2 regions of the Arthrobacter sp. BG5 genome follow, and region 2 is predicted to be linked to the other one. Evidence: predicted binding sites of a transcription regulator. Region 2 holds the regulator's gene; the other holds the start of a gene.
What was found. Region 2 encodes HrcA, which represses chaperone genes, less so after heat shock. Its sites were predicted from a motif close to TTNGCACTCGNNNNNNNCGAGTGCNAA; they were not measured.
Positions count from the first base shown of each region.

Region 1: a site for HrcA is predicted at 1,713-1,739, ahead of groES (co-chaperone GroES). Genes of this name have one in related genera too.

Region 1 is NZ_CM155268.1:1,151,884-1,155,761, reverse strand. It holds gene AC1MBE_RS05195 (THUMP-like domain-containing protein) at 1-809, opposite strand, end outside; gene AC1MBE_RS05190 (hypothetical protein) at 866-1,279, shown strand; gene groES (co-chaperone GroES) at 1,895-2,191, shown strand; gene groL (chaperonin GroEL) at 2,272-3,878, shown strand, end outside.
Region 2 is NZ_CM155268.1:328,322-332,199, forward strand. It holds gene AC1MBE_RS01445 (16S rRNA (uracil(1498)-N(3))-methyltransferase) at 1-702, opposite strand, end outside; gene dnaJ (molecular chaperone DnaJ) at 705-1,832, opposite strand; gene hrcA (heat-inducible transcriptional repressor HrcA) at 1,913-2,926, opposite strand; gene AC1MBE_RS01460 (DUF3097 domain-containing protein) at 3,168-3,878, shown strand, end outside.

The sequences.
Region 1 (3,878 bases), 820 kb from region 2:
AAGTCCTCCGTGCTGGTGAGTTCCGCCGCGCCCTGCGGCCCCAGGACCAGGGCAGCGCGACGGATTCCGGGCCGGCGTACGGCGTTGAACCACAGTGCCACCTCGGTGACGTCGCCGCCCACCGAAACCCACTGCGCCTCGCAGTCCGCCGGCACCGAATCATGCGGCATGCCGGGGCCCATTTTCACGCCGACGGCACGGCCCGACGCGGCCAGCGATTCCACGAAGGACAGCGGCGGGGAGAAATCTTCCGGGTCCCAGAGGCGCTTGGTTCCGGAGCTGGAGGTGGTGCGGCGTGCCGGGTCCAGCCAGACGCCGTCGATCCCGTCAAGCGGAACGGCGGCGGCATCGGCATGGACCACGGTGGCGTTGCGGAACGGGATCAGATTCATCGTGGCGCAGGCGGCGGTCGTTTCGTCCAGTTCCACCGCGGTGACCTGGATGTCCAGGGAGGCCAGCGCCATCGCGTCGGCGCCCAGCCCGCAGCCCAGGTCCGCCACATGGGCGATCCCGGCTTCGGCGAACCGCTGCGCGTGCCGTGCCGCCACGGTGAGCCGTGTGGCCTGCTCCAGTCCGGCCCGGGTGAAAATCATCTGCCGGGCGAATTCACCGAATTTGGCTTCCGCCCTGGTCCGCAGCCGGGATTGGGTGAGCGCGGCGGAGACCAGCTCGGGGGAGTGGCCGGCCTTACGGAGCGAGGCGTTGAGCCGGAAGGCCTCCTCTTCACGGTACGGTCCCAGCGAGGCCAGCAGCTCCCAGCCCTCCGGATTGAGGAGCGGGGCGATCTGGTCCTGCGTAGTCTCAGCCATGCCATCAAGCCTAGTTCAGGCGTGGAACCCGCGGCGCGGCCGATAGGCTGGACGGCATGGACGGCAAGGAAACAGACGACTTCGGCACAGCAAGCATGCGGGAGCAGGCGGGCGGCGAAGTCCGTGACAGCCGGGGACCGGCCCGTTTCGCCCGTCCGGCGCTGATCGCCGGCAGCGTGATCGCCGTCGTCTGCGTGGCATTGCTGGTCATCATCTTCTTCCTGGACGCCTTCAACGCAACCGTTTACTCCGTGGGCGGCAAGGATGTGAAGGACGCGACCGACGAGGCGCGCGCCATCCGCGACACCTACGCCGCCGCCCGGGTGGGCGGCATCATCTTCCTGGTTCTCGGGGCGGCGGCCGCCCTGGCCGGCGGCTTTGTGCTGTACCGCGAACGGAACGCCTCCGCCCGGGTCGAGGAGGACGACGACGGCCAGGACTGGGACTACGAGGACCTCGCGGGGGAGTAGCCCTCCGCAGCCGCGCCGGCCGCTGGACATGTCCCTCGCCCTGCGTCGGACCGTCTTCCGGACATGTCCCTCGTCCTGCGCCGGACGCACCTCCGGACATGCCCAGCCTTAGCAGGATGCTCCTCCGGACATGCTCAGTCCTCGACTCCGGGGCTGCACATAATGCCGTTATGTCCGACGCCGGCGACCAGGAATGGGCATGTCCCTCGTTCTGCGCAGGATCCGCGTCCGGACATGCCCAGCCTTAGACGTCAGCGCTGCACATAATGCCGTTATGTCCGACGCCGGCTGCCGGGAATGAGCATGTCCCTCGCGCCCGGGCTGCAAGAATAATGTCCATCCACCGGCGCCCGCTGGACACAGCCACGGTGAGTCCACTGGCCGCCACAAGAAACGGGCATGTCCCGTGCGGGCGTTCACCAGGGACGAACTTCTGGCACTCACCTTGACCGAGTGCTAACTACTTACATAGAGTCGTCATTAGCACTCTCCCTAGGCGGGTGCTAACAGCTGAAGCTTGACAGCCAGGCTGCGGCCGGCACCGCGACGACGGTCTGTACGCCTTGGCACCACAGCTTCAAAGTCCACGAATTTGCTGACGAAAAGGAGAGGTCCTTGTCGGTCTCTATTAAGCCTCTTGAGGATCGTATTGTTGTCCGCCCGCTCGAAGCCGAGCAGACCACGGCTTCCGGCCTGGTCATCCCGGACTCCGCCCAGGAGAAGCCGCAGGAAGGCGAAGTTGTTGCAGTAGGCCCCGGCCGCTTTGACGACAACGGCAACCGCGTTCCCGTAGACGTTGCCGTCGGCGACGTTGTTATCTACTCCAAGTACGGCGGAACCGAAGTCAAGACCGGCGGCGTTGAGTACCTCGTGCTGTCCGCCCGCGACGTCCTGGCGATCGTCGTAAAGTAACTCTCTTGGACCCCCGCGCCGCCGCTCCTTCACTCTGAACGGAACGGCTGCGCGGGGTTCTGTCTTGAAAGGACAAAACCATGGCAAAGCAGCTCGCGTTTAACGACGCTGCCCGCCGGTCGCTTGAAGCCGGCATCGATAAGCTCGCCAACACGGTCAAGGTGACGCTCGGCCCGCGCGGCCGCAACGTCGTGCTGGACAAGAAGTGGGGCGCCCCCACGATCACCAACGACGGTGTCACCATCGCCCGCGAAGTGGAACTGGACGACCCGTACGAGAACCTTGGCGCTCAGCTCGCCAAGGAGGTCGCCACCAAGACCAATGACGTCGCCGGTGACGGCACCACCACCGCCACCGTGCTCGCCCAGGCCCTGGTCAAGGAAGGCCTGCGCAACGTTGCAGCCGGCGCCGCCCCGGGCCAGATCAAGCGCGGCATCGAGGTCTCGGTCGAGGCCGTTGCCGCCCGCCTGCTGGAAAACGCCCGCCCGGTTGAGGGCACGCAGGTGGCCAACGTTGCCGCCATCTCCGCGCAGAGCGACGAGGTCGGCGAGCTCCTGGCCGAGGCCTTCGGCAAGGTCGGCAAGGACGGTGTGATCACCATCGAGGAGTCCTCCACCACGCAGACCGAGCTGGTCCTCACCGAGGGCATGCAGTTCGACAAGGGCTACCTGTCCCCGTACTTCGTCACCGACGCGGAACGCCAGGAAGCGGTGCTTGAGGACGCGCTGATCCTGATCAACCAGGGCAAGATCTCCTCGGTCCAGGAATTCCTGCCGCTGCTGGAAAAAGCGCTGCAGAGCTCCAAGCCGCTCTTCATCATCGCCGAAGACGTCGAGGGCGAGGCCCTCTCCACGCTGATCGTCAACCGCATCCGCGGCACCCTGAACGTCGTGGCCGTCAAGGCTCCGGGCTTCGGCGACCGCCGCAAGGCCATGCTGCAGGACATCGCGACCCTCACGGGCGCGCAGGTTGTTTCCCCGGAACTGGGCCTCAGCCTGGACACCGTGGGCCTTGAGGTGCTCGGCACCGCCCGCCGCATCACCGTGACGAAGGACAACACCACCATCGTTGACGGCGCCGGTTCGGCCGAGGACGTCGCGGCCCGGGTCGCCCAGCTGCGCGCCGAGCTGACCCGCACCGATTCCGACTGGGACAAGGAAAAGCTGCAGGAACGCCTGGCCAAGCTGGCCGGCGGCATCGGCGTGATCAAGGTCGGCGCTGCCACCGAGGTCGAGCTGAAGGAAAAGAAGCACCGCATCGAGGACGCCGTGTCCTCCACCCGCGCTGCCCTCGAAGAAGGCATCGTGGCCGGCGGCGGCTCCGCCCTCATCCACGCCCTCAAAGCGCTCGATGAGGACCCGGCCGTCCAGGCGCTCGACGGCGACGCGGCAGCTGCCGTGGGCATCGTCCGCCGGGCCCTGACCCAGCCGCTGCGCTGGATCGCCCAGAACGCCGGCTTCGACGGCTACGTTGTGGTCGCCAAGGTTGCCGAATCCGCGGTCAACCAGGGCTTCAACGCCAAGACCGGCGAATACGAAGACCTGATCGCGGCCGGTGTCATCGACCCCGTCAAGGTCACGCGTGCGGCCCTCCGCAACGCGGCCTCCATCGCCGCGCTGGTTCTCACCACCGAAACCCTCGTGGTGGAAAAGCCGGCCGATGAGGACGAGCACGCCGGGCACCAGCA
Region 2 (3,878 bases):
GTGGCGGCCCAGCAGGGCGGTGACGGCGCCGGCATCGCAGAGCCGGGTCACCTCGCGCGGGCTGATCCCGCCTTCGGGTCCCACGATCAACAGCACCTCCCGGGGGACGCCGCCGTCGGCCGCCTGCTGCTGCCAGGCTTCCAGCACCTGCCGCAGCGGCCGCACCGCGTCCTCGTGCAGGATCACGGCAAGGTCCGCGGCGGCCACGGCCGCCTGCAGTCCGTTGCCGTCGACGGCGGGGCGGACTTCCGGAATCCAGGCCCGGCGCGCCTGCTTCGCGGCCGCCGTCACCACAGACTGCCATTTGGCGTGCGCCTTCGCGGCGCGCTCAGGTTTCCAGCGGACAATCGACCGTTCCGCCTGCCAGGGGACGACGGCGTCGATCCCCAGTTCCGTCGCGGTTTCGGCGGCCAGTTCGTCCCGGTCCCCCTTCGCCAGCGCCTGCACCAGCACCAGCCGTACGTCGGGCCGCGGCTCGGTGCTGACCTCAATGCACTCCACGGTCAGCTGCTGGGGCGCGGCGGCGGTCACCGTGCCGGTGATGCGCCTGCCGGCGCCGTCGGTGATGTCGACGGCCTCCCCCACGGCCAGGCGCTTGACCGTCACCGCGTGGCGCGCCTCGGCGCCGTCGAGGACGAACGTCGCGCCGGGGACCTGCTGGTCCAGGGAGCCTGCAGGGGTGAAGAAGACCGGGTTACTCACCGCTACAGGTTACCGAGCCGGTCCCGCAGCTTGGCGAAGACGCCACCGCTGGCGGCAAGCTTCCCCTCAGTGAACTGCTCGCCGCGGAGTTTGGCGAGCTGCCGGAGCAGGTCCTCCTGGGCGGCGTCGAGCTTGGCCGGGGTGTCCACCTGCAGATGGACCTTGAGGTCCCCGCGGCCATAGCCGCGCAGGTGCGTCACGCCCAGGCCGCGGAGCGTGATGACCTCCCCGGACTGGGTGCCGGCCTTGACGTCGATCTCCTGCTGCCCGTCGAAGGTGTCCAGGGTCAGTTCCGTGCCCAGCGCGGCGGCGGTCATCGGAATGTTCAGGCTCGCGTGCAGGTCGTCGCCCTCACGCACATAGGTGGCGTCGTTGTTGACCCGGATCTCGACGTAGAGGTCACCGGAGGGTCCGCCGGCCGGTCCGGCCTCGCCCTGGCCGGACAGCTGGATCCGGGTGCCGGTGGCGACCCCGGCCGGAACCTTCACGGTGAGCGTGCGGCGGCTGCGGATCCGGCCCTGGCCGGCGCACTCGTTGCACGGGTCCTTGATGACGGTGCCGAAGCCCTCGCAGCTTCCGCAGGGGGCCGTGGTCATGACCTGGCCGAGGATGGAACGCACGGCCCGCTGGACCTGCCCGCTGCCGCCGCAGATATCGCAGCGTTCGGGGTGGCTGCCGGGGCGGCAGCAGGAGCCCTCGCAGGTGGGGCAGGTGACGGCGGTGTCCACTTCAAGCTTCTTGTTCACGCCGAAGACGGCGTCGCGGAGGTCGATCCGGACGCTGATCAGCGCGTCCTGGCCGCGGCGTACCCGGGAGGCGGGGCCGCCCTGGCCGCCGGCCCCGCCGAAGAAGGTCTCGAAGATGTCCTGGAAGGCGAAGCCCTGGCCGGCGTAGCCGCCGCCGAAACCGTTGTCGGTCCCGTTCTCGTTGCCCGTGGTGTCGTAGACCCTGCGTTTCTGCGGGTCCGACAGGACCTCGTAGGCGTGCGTGACCGCCTTGAAGCGCTCGGAGGCGTCGTCCCCGGGGTTCACGTCCGGGTGCAGGGTCCGCGCAAGCTTGCGGTAGGCCTTCTTGATCTCTTCCCCCGTCGCTTCACGGGAGACTCCAAGAACGTCATAGTGGCTGCTCAAAGTGTGTATCTCTTCCTTTTTGTACTGCCAGTGGGGCACTGCCTGTAGTGGGCAAGAAGTCCGGTGCCGGATCCGGCCCGTCAGGGCCCAAGGATCCGCGAAAGGTAGCGGGCGACCGCACGGACGGCGGCCATGGTGGTCGGATAGTCCATCCGGGTGGGCCCCAGGACGCCGACCTTGGCCGTGGCGTCCGGGCCGTAGCCGGTGGCCACCACGGAGGCTTCGGAAAGCCCGTCGTAGGGGTTCTCCCGGCCGATGCTGACGGTGACGCCGCGCGGGTCCTGCGCCATGTCGCTGAGCAGGCGCAGCATCACCACCTGCTCTTCGAGCGCCTCCAGCACGGGGCCGATGCTCAGCGGGAAATCGACGTTGGAGCGGGCCAGGTTGGCGGTGCCGGCCATGACCATCCGCTCCTCGCGGCTGCTCGCGGCCAGCGACTCCAGTCCCCGGGACAGGGCCTGGGCGGCGCCGCGCCGCACCGGCGGGCAGTTGTCCACCACGGCCTGCAGCGACTGGGGCAGCAGCCCCAGCGGGGTGCCGGAGAGCCTGGCCAGGAACAGGGTCCGGAGCTCCGCGAGGGCGTCGTCGCCGAGGTCCTGGCCGACGTCGATCACCCGCTGCTCCACCTTGCCGGTGTCCGCAATCAGCACCGTGAGCACCTTGCGGGGCGCCAGGAGCACGAATTCGATGTGCCGGACGCGGGCCCGGCTCAGGAGCGGGTACTGCACGACGGCGACCTGGTTGGTCAGCTGCGACAGCAGCCGGACGGTCCGGTCCAGGACGTCGTCGAGATCCTCGGAACCCTCCAGCAGCGCCTGGATGGCGCGGCGCTCGGCCGGGGACAACGGCTTGACCGCAGAAATCTGGTCCACGAACAGGCGGTAGCCTTTGTCCGTGGGAATCCGGCCGGCACTCGTGTGCGGCGCCGTGATCAGGCCCTCGTCTTCCAGCGCGGCCATGTCATTGCGGATCGTGGCGCTGGACACACCCAGGTGGTGCCGCTCCACGAGCGCCTTGGATCCCACGGGCTCGCGGGAATGGACGTAGTCCTCCACGATGGCGCGCAGCACTTCGAGTTTGCGTGGCTCGCTCACGCTCCACCTCCAATCGACCCGTATCGGATTGCCGGCGCCGGCCGCGCGGAAAGACCCGCCCGGGGAACCCGCGGTTAGCACTCGACATGCCTAAGTGCTAACCAGTCTAATATGAGTCGCGCCGTTGTTAGCATTGGATTCGCTGCGGGCGTGACCCCCGGGACGGGTGTTTCCGGGCACACCACGGGCCGCACCGCCGTTCTTTCGCCCAAATTCCCGAGTGCAAAGCAGTGTGTAGCAGATGTCGTACCAGAATTGGGGCCCGCAGGATCTCTCCGCCCCCGCCAAGGCCCAGCTGCCCGAAATCGCGGTGGAACGGGGCATGGTGCTCGAGGATGTGCAGTCCGGCTGGGTCGGCGCCGTGACCCGGGTGGAGAAGTCCGGCGGCATGCACGTCGTGGCCCTCGAGGACCGGCGCGGCAAGTCACGCTCCTTCCGCCTCGGCTTCGGGTTCCTGCTCGAAGGCCGGCCGATCAAGCTCATGCCGCCCGCCCCGCGGGCAGCCGCCGCGGGCAGCGCAGCCGGCACCCGTACCGCGTCCGGTTCGGTCCGGGTCGCCGGACAGCGGGCCCAGGTAGCTAAAGCCAGCCGGATCTGGGTGGAAGGCAAGCACGACGCCGAGCTCGTCGAGAAGGTCTGGGGTGACGACCTCCGTGTGGTGGGCATCGTCGTCGAACCCCTGCACGGCATCGACGACCTCGCCGGCGCCGTCAGGGACTTCCGTCCCGGCCCCGGCCGCCGGCTCGGCTTGCTGGTGGACCACCTGGTTCCCGACTCGAAGGAATCCCGGATCGCCGACGCCGTGATGGCCTCTCCCGGCGCGGCCGGCAACGTGCTGATCGTCGGTCACCCCTACGTCGACGTCTGGCAGGCGATCCGACCGGCCGTACTGGGCATTGAGCGGTGGCCGGTGATTCCGCGCGGCGTGGACTGGAAAACCGGCATCCTGACG